DNA from 2 places in the Paenibacillus sp. NMA1017 genome. Region 2 is predicted to be linked to the other one. Evidence: predicted binding sites of a transcription regulator. Region 2 holds the regulator's gene; the other holds the start of a gene.
What was found. Region 2 encodes CtsR, which represses protease genes until heat stress. Its sites were predicted from a motif close to ATGGTCAATAAAGGTCAAACA; they were not measured.

Region 1 (7,676 bases), on a different contig from region 2:
ATGTACGACGCCGGTTGAAGACTGGCACCGCCCACGAGCGCGCCGTCGATATCGCTTTGACCCAGGTACTCAGTAACATTTTCAGGTTTTACACTGCCACCGTACTGAATACGTACAGCATTTGCTGTATTTTCATCATACAGCTCTTTAATCAGACTACGGATATAGGAAATCACTTCATTCGCATCCTGCGAAGTGGAGGATTTGCCTGTTCCGATGGCCCAGATTGGCTCATAAGCAACAACTACTTGTGCAGCCTGATCCTTAGCCAAACCAGCAAAAGCTGCTACAGTTTGCACTTTTACAACCTCTTTGGTTTGTCCAGCTTCACGATCTTCCAGCTTTTCGCCTACACATACGATTGGAGTCAGGCCATGACGGAATGCCGCATGAACCTTTTTGTTCACCGTTTCGTCTGTTTCATTAAAATATTCACGACGCTCGGAGTGTCCGATCACAACGTAGTCTACGCCCAGATCTTTCAGCATTCCACCGCTAATTTCACCTGTAAATGCACCATCTTCTGCAAAGTGCAGGTTTTGCGCGCCAATTTTAATAGACGTGCCTTTTACTGCTTCAACCAGAGCAGGAAGATTCGTAAATGGTGCGCAAATCACGCTTTCCACTCCTGCAACTTCTGCTTTGCCTTTGATCTCTTCGATGAAAGTTTTAGCTTCTGGTACGGTTTTAAACATCTTCCAGTTACCCGCGATAATCGGTGTTCTCAATGGTTTCAACTCCTAACTATTAGGTGCCCTAAAGCTTTATTGACGCATAGTGCGTTTGATTATTTATCGTTCAGTGCAACAACACCCGGAAGTGCTTTGCCTTCCATAAATTCCAGTGATGCGCCGCCGCCCGTGGAGATATGATCCATTTTGTCAGCCAAGTGGAATTTTTCAGCCGCAGCCGCAGAATCACCGCCACCAATGATGGTGTATGCTTCAGTTGTTGCGCAAGCTTCCGCTACTTCACGAGTACCACCAGCGAAAGGCTCGATTTCAAATACGCCCATTGGTCCGTTCCATACAACCAGTTTGGAGTTTTTGATCACATCTGCATAGATTTTACGTGTTTTCGGTCCGATGTCCACGCCTTCCCAAGCTGCAGGAATACCGTCGATATCAACAATGTCTGTGTTCGCCGTAGCGCTGAAATCGTCAGATACAACAATATCAACCGGAAGATAGAAGTTTTTGCCGAGTTTCTTCGCTTTTTCGATAAAACCAAGAGCTACGTCCAGTTTGGATTCATCCAGCAAAGATTGACCCACTTCATGACCTTGAGCTTTGAAGAATGTATAAGTCAAACCGCCACCAATGATTACGTTATCTGCAATGTTCAGCAGGTTGTCGATCACGTCGATTTTGTCTTTTACTTTGGAACCGCCGATAATGGCTGTAAAAGGACGGTCTGGATTCGACAGAGCTTTACCAATAACAGACAATTCTCTTTCCATCAGCAAGCCGGAAACAGCCGGAAGAATATGAGCGATACCTTCTGTGGAAGCATGAGCACGGTGTGCTGCGCCGAATGCGTCATTCACGAAAACGTCAGCCAATTCAGCAAATTGCTTCGCCAACTCAGGATCATTCTTTTCTTCTCCTGCATAGAAACGTACATTTTCAAGCAACAGCACGTCGCCGTTTTGCAGTTCAGCCACTTTCGCTTTAACAGCTTCGCCTACCGCTTCGTCCACTTTAACTACTGGCTTTTTCAGCAGTTCAGACAAACGTACGCCAACAGGAGTCAGACGCATGGATTCAACAACCTGACCTTTTGGACGTCCAAAGTGACTCGCCAAAATAACTTTTGCACCTTTTTCAATCAGGTAGTTAATGGTTGGCAAGGTTTCACGAATACGCTTGTCATCCGTAATTTTACCGTCTTCAACCGGAACGTTAAAATCTACACGAACAAACACCCGTTTTCCATTCAGTTCTATATCACGTACGCTCTTTTTGTTCATCTCCATATTCCTCCGCACCCTTATAATTTTACGAAACAGGAATTTAAGGCACATTTTGATATATAAAGAGCGGAAACAATAACCTGTTTCCGCTCTATGTTATTGCTCAATAAGACTGTTCTTATTTAGCCAGTTTTGCGAAGTATTCCAACGTGCGGATCAATTGTGCAGTGTAGGACATTTCGTTGTCATACCAAGCTACAGTTTTCACCAGTTGTTTGTCGCCAACAGTCAGAACTTTAGTTTGAGTTGCATCAAACAAAGAACCGAAAGTGATACCTTTGATGTCGGAAGAAACGATTTGATCTTCAGTGTATCCAAAAGTATCAGGATCGGAAGCTTCTTTCATCGCTGCGTTGATTTCTTCAGCAGTTACGTTTTTCTCCAGAACTGTTACCAGCTCAGTCAGGGAACCAGTTGCTACTGGAACACGTTGAGCCGCGCCATCCAGTTTACCTTTCAGTTCAGGAATTACCAGACCGATGGCTTTTGCAGCACCAGTTGTGTTAGGAATGATGTTTTCTGCTGCTGCGCGAGCACGACGGAAGTCACCTTTAGCATGTGGAGCATCCAAAGTGTTTTGGTCGCCAGTGTAAGCGTGAATTGTAGTCATCAAACCTTCGATGATACCGAATTTGTCTTGCAGTGTTTTAGCCATAGGAGCCAGGCAGTTTGTTGTGCAAGAAGCACCGGAGATTACAGTTTCAGTACCGTCCAGAATTTCATGGTTTACGTTATAAACGACAGTTTTCATGTCGCCAGTAGCTGGAGCGGAGATAACAACTTTTTTAGCGCCGCCTTTCAAATGTTTCTCAGCAGCTTCTTTAGTTGTGAAGAAACCTGTGCATTCCAGAACGATGTCTACACCCAGGTCTCCCCAAGGCAGTTCTTCAGGGTTGCGGTTAGCCAAAACTTTAACTTCTTTACCGTTTACTTTGAAGAAGCCGTCATGTACTTCTACTTCTCCTTGGAAAGTACCTTGTGTTGTATCATATTTCAACAAATGTGCCAACATTTTGGAATCTGTCAAGTCATTGATTGCTACTACTTCAATACCTTCCACGTTTTGAATCCGGCGGAAAGCAAGGCGTCCAATACGTCCGAAACCGTTAATACCAACTTTAACTGTCATGAGTGAGTTCCTCCCAAAGTTCGTTTAGTTTAGTTTTATATATTCAAGACAGACCCGAAAGCCCGTCAAGACAACACTATTCATAAATCCTATATTAATCATTTAAATAACGACTTACAATCTCAACAGCAGCGCCTTCGTCAGTGACTAGAATATCCTCTTGCCCGAAACGCAGTACCGCATGAATAGCGGCTGCCTTGCTCTTGCCTCCAGCTACACCTAGAACGGTATCGGTACGCCTAATGTCCTCCAATCGGAGTCCAAGCGTCAGCATTCTGTGAACAACGACGCCATCTTCGTTAAAGTAATAACCAAACGATTCGGCAACGGCCCCTTCACTGCTGATCTGGGCAAAGGTTTCGGGATCAAGTTTACGTCTATGTGCCATTGCTATGGCGTTGCCTATCCCGTGAATGATGATACGACTCTCGCGAATCAGGTTCAATATATCCTGAATGTTCGTATCTTCAAGCAAGGAGTTGTAAGCATGATTGCTGAGCAAATCCGGTACATGGAGCAGACGGTATTGAGCGCCTACCTTGCGAGCCATTGTGGAAGCAATTGTGTTGGCCTGCATTTCCATGCTTTCTCCCAAACCCCCGCGTGCCGGTACAAACCACCCACCCTTAAGTGGGCCATTAGAAGGTAGTGCCAGTTGTTCCGCCACGTCGGCAATCGTCGTGCCACCTGTTACAGCGACCACATCCTCGTCATCCATAACACTCAGCAACGCTTTTGCTCCAGCGCGCCCTAGCTCCTGCTTTGTTAACGGAGAAGCATCCGAATCCCCTGGAACGACAACCACCTTCCTCAAACCATAGGCTTGACGAATCTGGTCCTCCAATTGGGACAGGCCGAACAAGTTGTTCGCAATCGGCTCCAGCTGTTCCAGCAGATCCAGTCCTGCTTTGCTCACCTTCATGCCTACACTCTCAATCTCAATTAGCCCCTGAGCTTTAAGAAGATCGGTTTCGGCGCGCAATACGCGCTCGGTCATGTTCAGTGAAGCTGCCAGTGTTCTGCGTCCAACAACATCGGACAGCATAATCTGATGCAGGATCGTGTACCTTTTTTTCAAAACATCCATGAGGTCGGGCAGAAGCTGCTTCTGTATTTCTAATATCTTTCGCATGCTTTCCACTCCCGCACACTTCTAAGTTCTGTCTCTAATGCTCTATCTTTAACTGGTCTTAAAACGTCCCGGGATAACTTTTTAAGTCCCACGTATATCTTAACCAATATTTGCTCCACATGCAAGTCTATCTGAACCTATATTTCTCAACTTTATATGTGAATATGCGCACGTAATAAAAGCTTGCAATTCAATGCCGTATATCATATAATCATCTTTGTTTCCAATTGTGCGCCCGTGGTCCAACGGATATGACGTAGGCCTCCGGAGCCTGAGATCGAGGTTCGATTCCTCGCGGGCGCGCCATTTTAAATGAACGCATAAATGCTTCTATATAATGTTTTAACCAATAAGAGCGCTGAGGGCTCTTTTTTTTAATCATTAGTTTGACTTTCTTTGACTTTTTGTTTGAAATTGTTTATCATGTGGTTAATACGGTAACAGTTTATAAATAAGGGACGTGTAATCGGCATGTCCACCAAATCCACTAACGATATTTAAGGGAGGTTTTTTGACGTGAGCTATGTTCCTATGGTAGTAGAACAAAGTAACCGCGGCGAACGCGCCTATGACATTTATTCCAGACTGTTGAAGGATCGCATTATTTTGTTAGGCTCGGACGTCAATGACGTTGTAGCCAACTCTATTATTGCTCAAATGCTGTTTTTGGCTGCCGAAGATCCTGAAAAAGATATTCACTTGTATATTAACAGTCCTGGCGGTTCCATTACAGCTGGTATGGCCATTTTCGATACGATGCAATACATTAAACCTGACGTATCTACGATTTGCGTAGGTATGGCAGCTTCCATGGGCGCGTTCTTGCTGAATGCAGGCGCCAAAGGTAAACGTTTCGCTTTGCCAAACAGTGAAATTATGATTCATCAACCACTGGGTGGTGCACAAGGCCAGGCAACGGATATTGAAATCCGTGCACGCCGCATTCTGAAAATGCGTGATAAATTGAACCGCATTCTCGCAGATCGCACAGGCCAACCACTGGAACGCATTGAAAAAGATACAGATCGTGACTACTTCATGTCCGCTGATGATGCCAAGGAATACGGTATTATTGATAAAGTGCTAACTAGCTCCTCTCCAGAAGGTGTATAAGAAAGAAATTCACCTCTTGATAGCTGGTAAATGAAAAAGCTGCCCCGGATGTTCGTATCCGGTAGGCAGCTTTTTTGCTTTGTTTTTTTGGGGTATAGACAATCGAGCTTATTCATTTCTACTATTAAATCTGTCCCACAAAAGGCTTTCCGCCTTGAGGCAGCAGTTGACCGAACGAGTAGGTAAACTCCGGAATTCCATACGCGTATGGCGCATAATCATACAAATCAAACACGATTGTTACTCCACTGTTCGTCACATAAAAATTCTGATCGGCCGCCAGCTCTTTAAATTTGCCGAATCCTTCCCCAGCCTGAAGCGCATCGATTTTTTTCTTCAAATCAGCATTGAGGAACTTTTTGTAATTTGGATTCGCCTTCAATACGTCAGACAACTGCAGCAGTTTACCATCAGCGAGCGAGAACGTATATCCTTTACGTGCCGTCATGCCATGTGCGCCACCCGTATACGAGTAATCCTGCATAATTACACTCAGAATACCATCTTTGTTATAGGCAATCGCAAAATCATTTCCGAACTCATACGGTCTTTCTGTCGTAGCCTCTCCCTCAGCCATTATCTTTTTGCCTGCTGCCAATATACCCTCTGCATGCTTTTTAAGCACGTTGTTAATAGCCTGTTGAGCCTCAGGATTCAGCTGGCTGCCGCTGATTTGCGGATACTTAATCTTGTAGGACACCTTCGCATTACTCGAAGCGGGAAGTGTTTGAGGCACAATTGTGATCGGATTTAGCTGGCTTTTACTCAGCGTTACTGTTTTCTGAGCTGCATTCCATTGAGCATCTATGCCTAGATAGTCTTTCAGCAGACTCATAGGAATGTATAGCTTCCCAGCGATCTGTTTGGCATCCATGCTACGTGTATTGATTCCATTGACGTTGACGTAGGCATCTGAGGAAGAAGCCATAATGTAAAGTTTATTGTAACCGCTACCTACGGTATATGTCGCTGTTTTCGCATCATAGCTTACTGGAATCCCCAGGCTGTCACGCAGTGCGGCCACCGGAATCATAGTACTCCCGTTCACTTGAACACCTTTAGCAGGCAATGTTTTACCATTCCATTGGATGGTGATTCCTGGTTGCTGTGTTGTCACTTGCTGCTGTTGGGTTGATGCTGCCTGGATATAGGAAACGGGAACAGCTGTGACTCCTGCGAAAATCCCTGCCGCCAGCAGTGCTGAACCCCATTTTTTCGTATGCTTACTCATATTAAGTATTCCTCCTGTTATTATTTCTGTATTGTCTATGTGTAAATAATCACTTTTCTTATTATATCTATACCCCATTGTATGTAGTTTACAATCTGTACACTCTCCGATTTCAATCTGTACACCTAATAACCCTTAGCTATGACAGACTCATTACAAAAAGGTTTCGGTATATAAAAAAGAGCCAGCAAGCCAGCCTGCGCATGATGCAGGCCGCTTGTGGCTTCGTTTGATGATCTGTATTAGTTCATTTCGTATTGAGCCGATACCTGCACATTCACTGTTACTTGCCCCGATTGTATCTCTGTCCCGCCACCTGCTACATCCAAGAGCGATTTTGACATGGCATTTTCACGTTGTGTAAAGACTTGTGCTTCTCCGCCATCTACCGTCACACTCACAAGAGCACCTAACCCCCGTTTGGCTGCTTTAGCTACAGCACTGGCTTTAGATTGTGCACTTCCCAATGCCTTAGTAATGGCTTCTTCTTCATAAGTCGAAGGATCTTCCACGGAAAAACGTACATTATCTACGTTATTGGCTCCTGACTTGGTCGCCTCATCCAACAACTGACCTATTTTATCCAAATCGCGGTATTTGACGGAAAGTGTATGGTTGGCAGTATAGCCTTTGAGCTTCTGCCCTTCTTTTTCGTTATAGGTGTAGTTAGGCTGTACATAAAATTGGCTGGTCTGAATGTCATCTCCGCTGATGCTCCACTTTTCTTTCAGCAGTTGTGTAACCTTGTTCAATTTTGTAGCATTGGCTTTTTGAGCAGCGGCTGCCGTATTGCCTTCCGATTGTACACCGATAGAGAGATAAGCAATATCGGGCTTCGCCAATACTTCCCCGCTTCCAGTCACATTAATTACACCGTTTACCGTCGAAGCTGTTGACGCAGCATAAGCACGATCTGCCCCTGTCCATAATCCTCCTGCTACTCCCCCTGCCATTAATGCTCCTGCGAGAACTGCCGTGGCTACTGTTTTTGTCCAAAGTCTCATTGAATTCAACCTCTTTCTTGTAAATGTTTGTACCTTCCAGACGGAAAAGACGGAAAAAGGTTGCAGCCAAGCGTACAAATTTACGAAACAGAGCA
Region 2 (7,676 bases):
TTTGCCACACTCTAAGTGTGTAACCTTTTTTTTGGACGCCCAAGTATACAAGCGAGGTGACGAAGTTATGGAGATCAGACAATTACAACGTGAGGAATTTGAAGCGGCTATTGAATTATCTCAATATGCTTTTCAGTTTACAATGTCCCTAGAGGATCTAGAAAAATCCAAGAAGAAATTCAAACCAGAGCAAACATGGGGAATATTCGACGGACATGAATTAAATGCTAAACTGACTTTGTTACCGCTTCAGGTATACATAAACGGTCAGGTTTTTGATATGGGGGGCATTGCTGGTGTGGCAACATGGCCAGAAAAGCGTCGCGGAGGCATGGTGTCACGTTTGTTGACGCATGCGCTTGAAGAGATGAAGTCTGCGGGACAAAGCCTTTCTTTTTTGCATCCATTCTCCTTTGCCTTCTATCGTAAATTTGGATGGGAAACGTATACAGAGTACAAAAAATACGTCATTTCCATTGATAAATTCCCTACAAAACTTAAAACAGAAGGTACAGTCAAACGCGATATCAAAGATATTTCAGAACTGGACCAAGTGTATCAAGCGTATGCATCTCGTTATAATGGTACGCTGGTACGAGATAAGGAATGGTGGCAAGAGCGGATTTTAAATGAGAATTATCGAACTGCGGTATACTACTCAGAAACAGGTGATCCTCAGGGATATGCACTATACAAAATTGAAGATAAACAGTTGAATTGTGATGAGTTGGTATATGAAAATGAGATGGCTCGTCGGGCTTTATGGACTTATTTTGCAAATCATGACTCAATGATAACCCAAGGTAAATTTATTTACGTTCCAGCAGATGATAATTTGCCATTTTTACTTGATGATCCACGAATTCAACAGGAAACTGTGCCTTATTTTATGGGCCGTATTGTGGATGCAGCTGCTTTTGTAGAAAGATACCCTTTTGAGCAAGTTGGAGAGGAAACACGTTTAAGCTTAAATCTGACAGATCGGTATGCTCCATGGAATGAAGGAGTATGGAGATTAACAATTACTACGGAAGGGAAAGGACATTTGGAGAGAGTGGATACAAGCAATTCATCTGAAAATGCTATGGTAGCTGACTTGAAACTTGGGATTCAGTCACTGACGACTCTGATGCTTGGCTACCAGCAGGCTGATGATCTGTATAAGTGGGGACGTATTGAAGGCAGCAGTGAGTCTGTGTCTGCCCTTAAACGCGTAATACCAGTAAAACAAACATTTTTATTGGATTTTTTCTGATAAAGGCCTATTTAGATCGTCTAAGCTCATCTTTCAGAGAATATAACTTGTGTGGTTATCATTATTTTCAAAACTCTTTCTGTAATGGGAAGAGTTTTTTTATGGTATTGTATAAAACATAATTAGATTGCGAAAAATGGTATTGACCCCTTGGCAAAAATGAATAATGTGCTATAATGTGAATATAGTCAAAGAAAGTCAAAGTCAATCAAACCTAGTGTGATTCTGTAGAAGTATTATGCTGATGGATTGGCCGTATGAAGTAATTTCGATAGCAAAGAAGCAAACGAGGATTGAAATGATTTGCGTATAGTTAGGAGCTGACTCTTATGAACATAAGAGAAGTGTATGATTAATCGCAAATAAAGGCCACACTAGAGACAAAACGGTACAATTCCAATGGATGTAGAACAGGCAATAGCCTGAATACAGCTCAGATTCGTGACTTTACCGTTTGGTTAAGTTCAATATACGGCGGACTCTGTGGAGCGTGAAATGTACTTGAATACTTGCGTTTCCGTTAGTGGAGGATGATGAAATGCGCAATGTTTCCGATATTATTGAACAATATTTGAAGAGTATATTGCTGGAAAGTCCCCAAGGTTTAGTGGAGATTCAGCGCAATGATCTGGCTGACCGCTTTTCCTGCGTACCGTCGCAAATTAATTATGTAATTAGCACCCGGTTTACGCTGGAAAAAGGCTATGTGGTGGAAAGTAAACGCGGTGGCGGGGGTTACATTCGCATTCAGCGAATTCAGCTGCCTGCACAGCATGCCATTCATACACATCTTCATCAGAGCATCGGGGAAGAAATTAGCCAATCGGCAGCAGAAGGACTGATTTATCAGTTAGAGGAAGCTCATTTTTTAAGCAAAAGGGAAGCTAGTCTAATGAAGGCTGCTTTATCGAGGGATACATTATTACTGAAGCTTCCCTATCGTGATCAACTGCGAGCAAGATTGCTTAAGGCTATGCTGATCTCGTTGCTGGCGACCAAATAGCCAATAGCCATTAACCAGTAAATAGAGACTAACGTTTGGATGTAGGGATGGGTATAAATCCTGACATTGAAGGAGGTGCTTTTATGCTGTGCCAAGAATGTAATATGCGGCCGGCAACTTTGCATTTCACCAAAATTGTGAATGGCGAAAAGACAGAGTTTCATATTTGTGAGACGTGTGCCAAGGAAAAAGGGGAGATGATCCCTGGAACACCTAACGGCTTTTCGATTCATAGCTTGTTGTCGGGGATGCTGGATTTTGACTCCAGTACAAAGAGCCAGTCTCCAGGCCACAGTGGTCCGCAGAACCTGCAATGCAAGGATTGTGGCATGACCTATGCACAGTTTAGTAAGTTGGGACGTTTCGGATGCCCGTCGTGCTATCAATATTTTGATAGTCGTCTGGACCCTCTGTTCAAGCGTGTGCATGGCAGTACGAGTCATGTTGGTAAAGTTCCGGTTCGCACTGGAGGCCGACTGAAGGTTAAACGGCAAATTGACGATTTGAAAAAAGAGATGCAACAGCATATTGTACAGGAAGAATTCGAATCAGCTGCTGAGCTTAGGGATCAAATCAGAGAGCTTGAAAAAGAAATGACTGAAGAGTAAAGTTTGTGAAGAGTAGGAGGGATGCGTAATGCCCAATATTCGGTTTACGGAAAAGCCGCTAAGTGACTGGATGCGTGGCGATGCTGCGGATTCGGAGATTGTCATTAGCAGCCGGGTGAGAATTGCGCGTAACTTGCAGCATCTGCCTTTTCCCATGCTTGCTACCAATCAGCAGTCGGAAGAAGCACTTCAACGCTTGACGGATATCCTTCAGTATGATGATTTAGGCGGTTTTGGTACTTTTCATACGTTGAAAATATCCGAGTTGGATGAGATCGACAAGCAGGTGCTGGTTGAGAAGCATTTGATTAGTCCTAATTTGGCGAACGAATCTCGTAACGGTGCTGTCTTAATTAGCGATGATGAATCGGTTAGTGTTATGATAAACGAAGAGGATCATCTGCGTATCCAGTGCTTATATCCGGGATGTCAGGTTAGAGAAGCTTGGGAACGTGCTATGGTTATTGATGATGCATTTGAAGCGCATGTTGATTATGCATTTGATGATCGGAGAGGTTTTCTGACCAGTTGTCCGACGAATGTCGGCACAGGTATGAGAGCTTCGGTGATGATGCATTTGCCTGCATTAGTCATGACTCATCAAATCAATCGTATATTGTCTGCTGTTTCACAGGTAGGTCTTACAGTTCGTGGCATTTACGGTGAAGGCAGCGAAGCGGTCGGAAATTTGTTTCAGGTGTCTAATCAGATTACACTGGGACAAACCGAAGCGGAGATTATTGAGAATCTACATGGCGTGGTGCTACAAATTATTGAGCACGAGCGTTCTGCCAGAGAAAGGCTAATGAATGAATCTATGCTGCGAATTACAGATCGGGTGATGCGTTCATTCGGTATTTTGTCATATGCAGCAGTATTGGATTCCAAGGAGGCTGCACAGCGGCTGTCCGATGTACGTCTTGGCGTAGATTTAGGAATTTTGGAGCGTCCTTCCACCGCAGCGATGAATGAGCTGAATGTGATGACACAACCCGGATTCCTGCAAAAAAGTTTTGGAGATAAAATGAATACCGGTGAGCGCGATATGTACCGGGCGAAGCTGATCCGGCAAAAATTAGGCACAACCCTTTAATATATAGAATGATCTGAAATACACACTGTGGAGGTGCAGGATATATGATGTTTGGAAGATTTACGGAACGTGCACAGAAAGTGCTTGCTTTGGCTCAGGAAGAAGCTGTTCGATTGGGACACAACAACATTGGCACAGAGCACATTTTGCTAGGCCTCATTCGTGAAGGTGAAGGAATAGCAGCGAAAGCCTTAATCGGTTTAGGGCTGGGACTGGAAAAAATCCAGGATGAAGTGGAAACGCTGATTGGACGCGGTCAAGAGCAACCGACGAACATTGCCTATACTCCACGCGCCAAAAAAGTCATTGAACTGTCCATGGATGAAGCCCGCAAACTGGGTCATACCTATGTAGGTACAGAACATATTTTGCTTGGTCTTATTCGTGAAGGCGAAGGCGTAGCAGCACGTGTACTGAACAACCTGGGCATCAGTCTGAATAAAGCGCGTCAGCAAGTGCTTCAATTGCTCGGCAGCAGCGAGGCGGTTTCCAGCCATCACGGTGCTCCAGCTAATGTCAGCACGCCAACCCTGGACAGTCTGGCACGCGATCTGACGGCATCTGCGAAGGAAAACAACCTGGACCCTGTTATTGGGCGTAGCAAGGAAATTGAACGCGTAATTCAGGTGCTCAGCCGCCGTACAAAGAACAATCCGGTTCTGATTGGTGAGCCTGGGGTAGGTAAAACGGCAATTGCTGAAGGATTGGCACAAAAAATCATAGCGAATGAGATTCCCGAAACGTTGCGTGACAAGCGCGTAATGACACTGGATATGGGTTCTGTGGTAGCAGGCACCAAGTATCGTGGTGAATTCGAGGATCGTTTGAAAAAAATTATGGACGAGATTCGTCAAGCGGGAAATATCGTGTTGTTCATTGATGAGCTGCATACGTTGATTGGCGCTGGTGGAGCGGAAGGCGCAATTGATGCGTCCAACATCCTGAAACCTGCTCTGGCACGTGGCGAGCTGCAATGTATCGGTGCGACCACGCTGGATGAATATCGCAAATATATTGAGAAAGATGCTGCCTTGGAGCGTCGTTTTCAACCAATTACAGTGGATCAACCTTCTCCAGAAGAGGCGATTCAAATCTTGTATGGTCTGCGTGATCGTTACGAAGCGCATCACCGTGTAAAGATCACAGATGAGGCTATTGAAGCGGCCGTAAAATTGTCAGATCGTTATATCACCGACCGCTTCCTGCCAGATAAGGCCATTGACCTTATTGATGAAGCGGGCTCCAAAGTAAGGCTGAATTCTTACACTGTACCGCCAAACCTGAAACAGCTGGAAAACCGTCTGGAAGATATCCGTAAGGAAAAGGACTCAGCGGTACAAAGTCAGGAGTTTGAAAAAGCGGCAGCGTTGCGTGATACAGAGCAAAAAATCCGTGAAGAACTAGACGTGACGAAAAACCAATGGAAAGAACAACAGGGTCGTACAGATTCTGAAGTTACGCCAGAGGATATCGCTCAAGTCGTTGCAATCTGGACAGGTGTTCCAGTCAGCAAACTGAAAGAGGAAGAAACACACCGCTTGTTGAATATGGAAGAGTTGCTGCATGAGCGGGTAATTGGACAGGATGAAGCAGTTAAGGCAGTAAGCCGGGCGATTCGCCGGGCACGTGCCGGACTGAAAGATCCGAAGCGTCCAATCGGTTCCTTTATTTTCCTCGGTCCAACTGGGGTCGGTAAAACAGAGTTGGCACGCGCCTTGGCTGAATCCATGTTTGGAGATGAAAATGCGGTTATCCGTATCGATATGTCCGAGTATATGGAGAAGCACTCCACGTCCCGTCTGGTAGGAGCACCTCCAGGGTACGTTGGATATGAAGAAGGCGGTCAACTGACTGAGAAGGTACGTCGTAAGCCATACTCTGTTGTGTTGCTGGATGAAATTGAAAAGGCACACCCAGAAGTATTCAATATTCTTCTGCAAGTGCTGGAAGATGGTCGTCTAACAGATTCCAAAGGGCGTGTCGTCGATTTCCGTAACACACTCATCATCCTAACATCTAATGTTGGTGCACAGGCGATTAAACGTAACTCCACGCTTGGCTTTACAGCTGTAGTGGACGCTGGGGCGGATTACGATAATATGAAGGGCAAAGTGATGGATGAACTGAAGAAAAGCTTCCGTCCTGAGTTCTTGAACCGGATTGATGAAATTATCGTTTTCCATTCTCTCGAAGAAAAACATATTGCCGAAATTGTGTCACTCATGTCTGAGGAGCTGCGTAAGCGCCTAAATGAGTATGAGGTGGACTTCGAGTTGACAGACAACGCTAAAAAATTCCTTGCCAAGGAAGGCTTTGATCCAGCGTATGGTGCGCGTCCATTGCGTCGTGCAATCCAGAAGCATATTGAAGATCGCCTGTCCGAGGAACTGTTGACTGGCAACATTACTAAAGGTGATTCTCTCTTTATTGATGAGGAGAACGGTGCATTGACTGTAACGAAAAAGGATAATGTATCTGCCAAGTCCTAAAGCAGTTTACTAAATAAATAGTAGAAAAGGGTGTCTCGCAGGCTGGAAAGCTATTGCGAAGACACCCTTTTTGTGTATAAAACACGGTGAAAAGGTTGGGTAAATGCTTTGGGAAAGTTTGTGATATTGCTTTACGTCCGCCAAGCTTCAATGGTAAACTTTTATTGTTACAGCTCTTTCTGGGCTGTATGAACATAAATTTGACATCATCGTCGTCAATAAGGAGCCAGGGAACAAAGTATGGCTAAAGTGAAAACTAAATTTTCCTGTACGGAATGTGGTTATGAATCGCCCAAATGGTACGGAAAATGTCCTGGATGCCAGGCATGGAATTCCATGGTCGAAGAAACGGAAAGCGTTGTAAAAACTCAAGGAATGGGGTCTTCCCTTCTTACTCATAGCACAAAAGACAAGCCACTCCCTATTATAGAGGTGGAGAGTGGCAAAGAAACACGAATTTTGACGGGGATTGGCGAATTGAATCGAGTACTCGGTGGAGGTGTGGTGCCGGGTTCACTCGTTTTGGTGGGCGGTGATCCGGGAATCGGTAAATCTACGCTTATGCTGCAAACATCTAATGAGCTGGCTTTAACGGGTTTAAAGGTGCTGTACGTGTCTGGTGAGGAATCTGTCCGTCAAACAAAACTACGTGCAGATCGGCTCGGTGCCTTGTCCCCCAGTCTATACGTATTATGTGAGACGAATTTGGAGACGATTGAAGAAGCGGTGGACAGCCTGAAGCCAGAGTTTCTGGTCATCGACTCGATACAGACCGTATATTTACCTGAGGTGACGAGTGCACCAGGTAGTGTGGCTCAGGTGCGGGAGTGTACTTCACGCTTTATGCGAATTGCCAAGGGACTAGGTATTGCTACGGTATTGGTAGGACATGTGACCAAGGAAGGGGCCATTGCAGGCCCACGTTTGTTGGAACATATGGTTGATTGTGTGCTTTATTTTGAAGGAGAGCGTCATCATACGTATCGGCTTTTGCGTGCAGTTAAAAACCGTTTCGGTTCTACAAATGAAATCGGTATTTTTGAAATGGCTGAAAGCGGTTTGCGTGAGGTGTCAAATCCTTCTGAACTTTTCCTGTCTGAACGACCACTGGGGGTGGCGGGTTCTACTGTTGTCGCCAGTATGGAAGGAACCCGACCTGTATTGGTTGAACTGCAAGCATTGATTGCAGCTACGCATTTTCCATCTCCACGCCGAATGGGCACAGGAG

Region 1: the regulator CtsR is predicted to act here: its motif matches at 4,617-4,637, upstream of clpP (ATP-dependent Clp endopeptidase proteolytic subunit ClpP).

Annotation. Positions count from the first base shown of each region.
Region 1 covers NZ_JBZXYR010000014.1:88,451-96,126, forward strand. Annotated here, with positions in the region: gene tpiA (triose-phosphate isomerase) at 1-728, opposite strand, end outside; gene AC5ELV_RS23720 (phosphoglycerate kinase) at 788-1,969, opposite strand; gene gap (type I glyceraldehyde-3-phosphate dehydrogenase) at 2,091-3,101, opposite strand; gene AC5ELV_RS23730 (sugar-binding transcriptional regulator) at 3,196-4,233, opposite strand; tRNA gene AC5ELV_RS23735 (tRNA-Arg) at 4,465-4,539, shown strand; gene clpP (ATP-dependent Clp endopeptidase proteolytic subunit ClpP) at 4,750-5,346, shown strand; gene AC5ELV_RS23745 (PdaC/SigV domain-containing protein) at 5,471-6,577, opposite strand; gene AC5ELV_RS23750 (SIMPL domain-containing protein) at 6,820-7,581, opposite strand.
Region 2 covers NZ_JBZXYR010000018.1:439-8,114, forward strand. Annotated here, with positions in the region: gene AC5ELV_RS24810 (GNAT family N-acetyltransferase) at 68-1,255, shown strand; gene AC5ELV_RS24815 (CtsR family transcriptional regulator) at 1,794-2,258, shown strand; gene mcsA (protein-arginine kinase activator protein McsA) at 2,342-2,866, shown strand; gene mcsB (protein-arginine kinase McsB) at 2,895-3,959, shown strand; gene clpC (ATP-dependent protease ATP-binding subunit ClpC) at 4,004-6,448, shown strand; gene radA (DNA repair protein RadA) at 6,689-7,676, shown strand, end outside.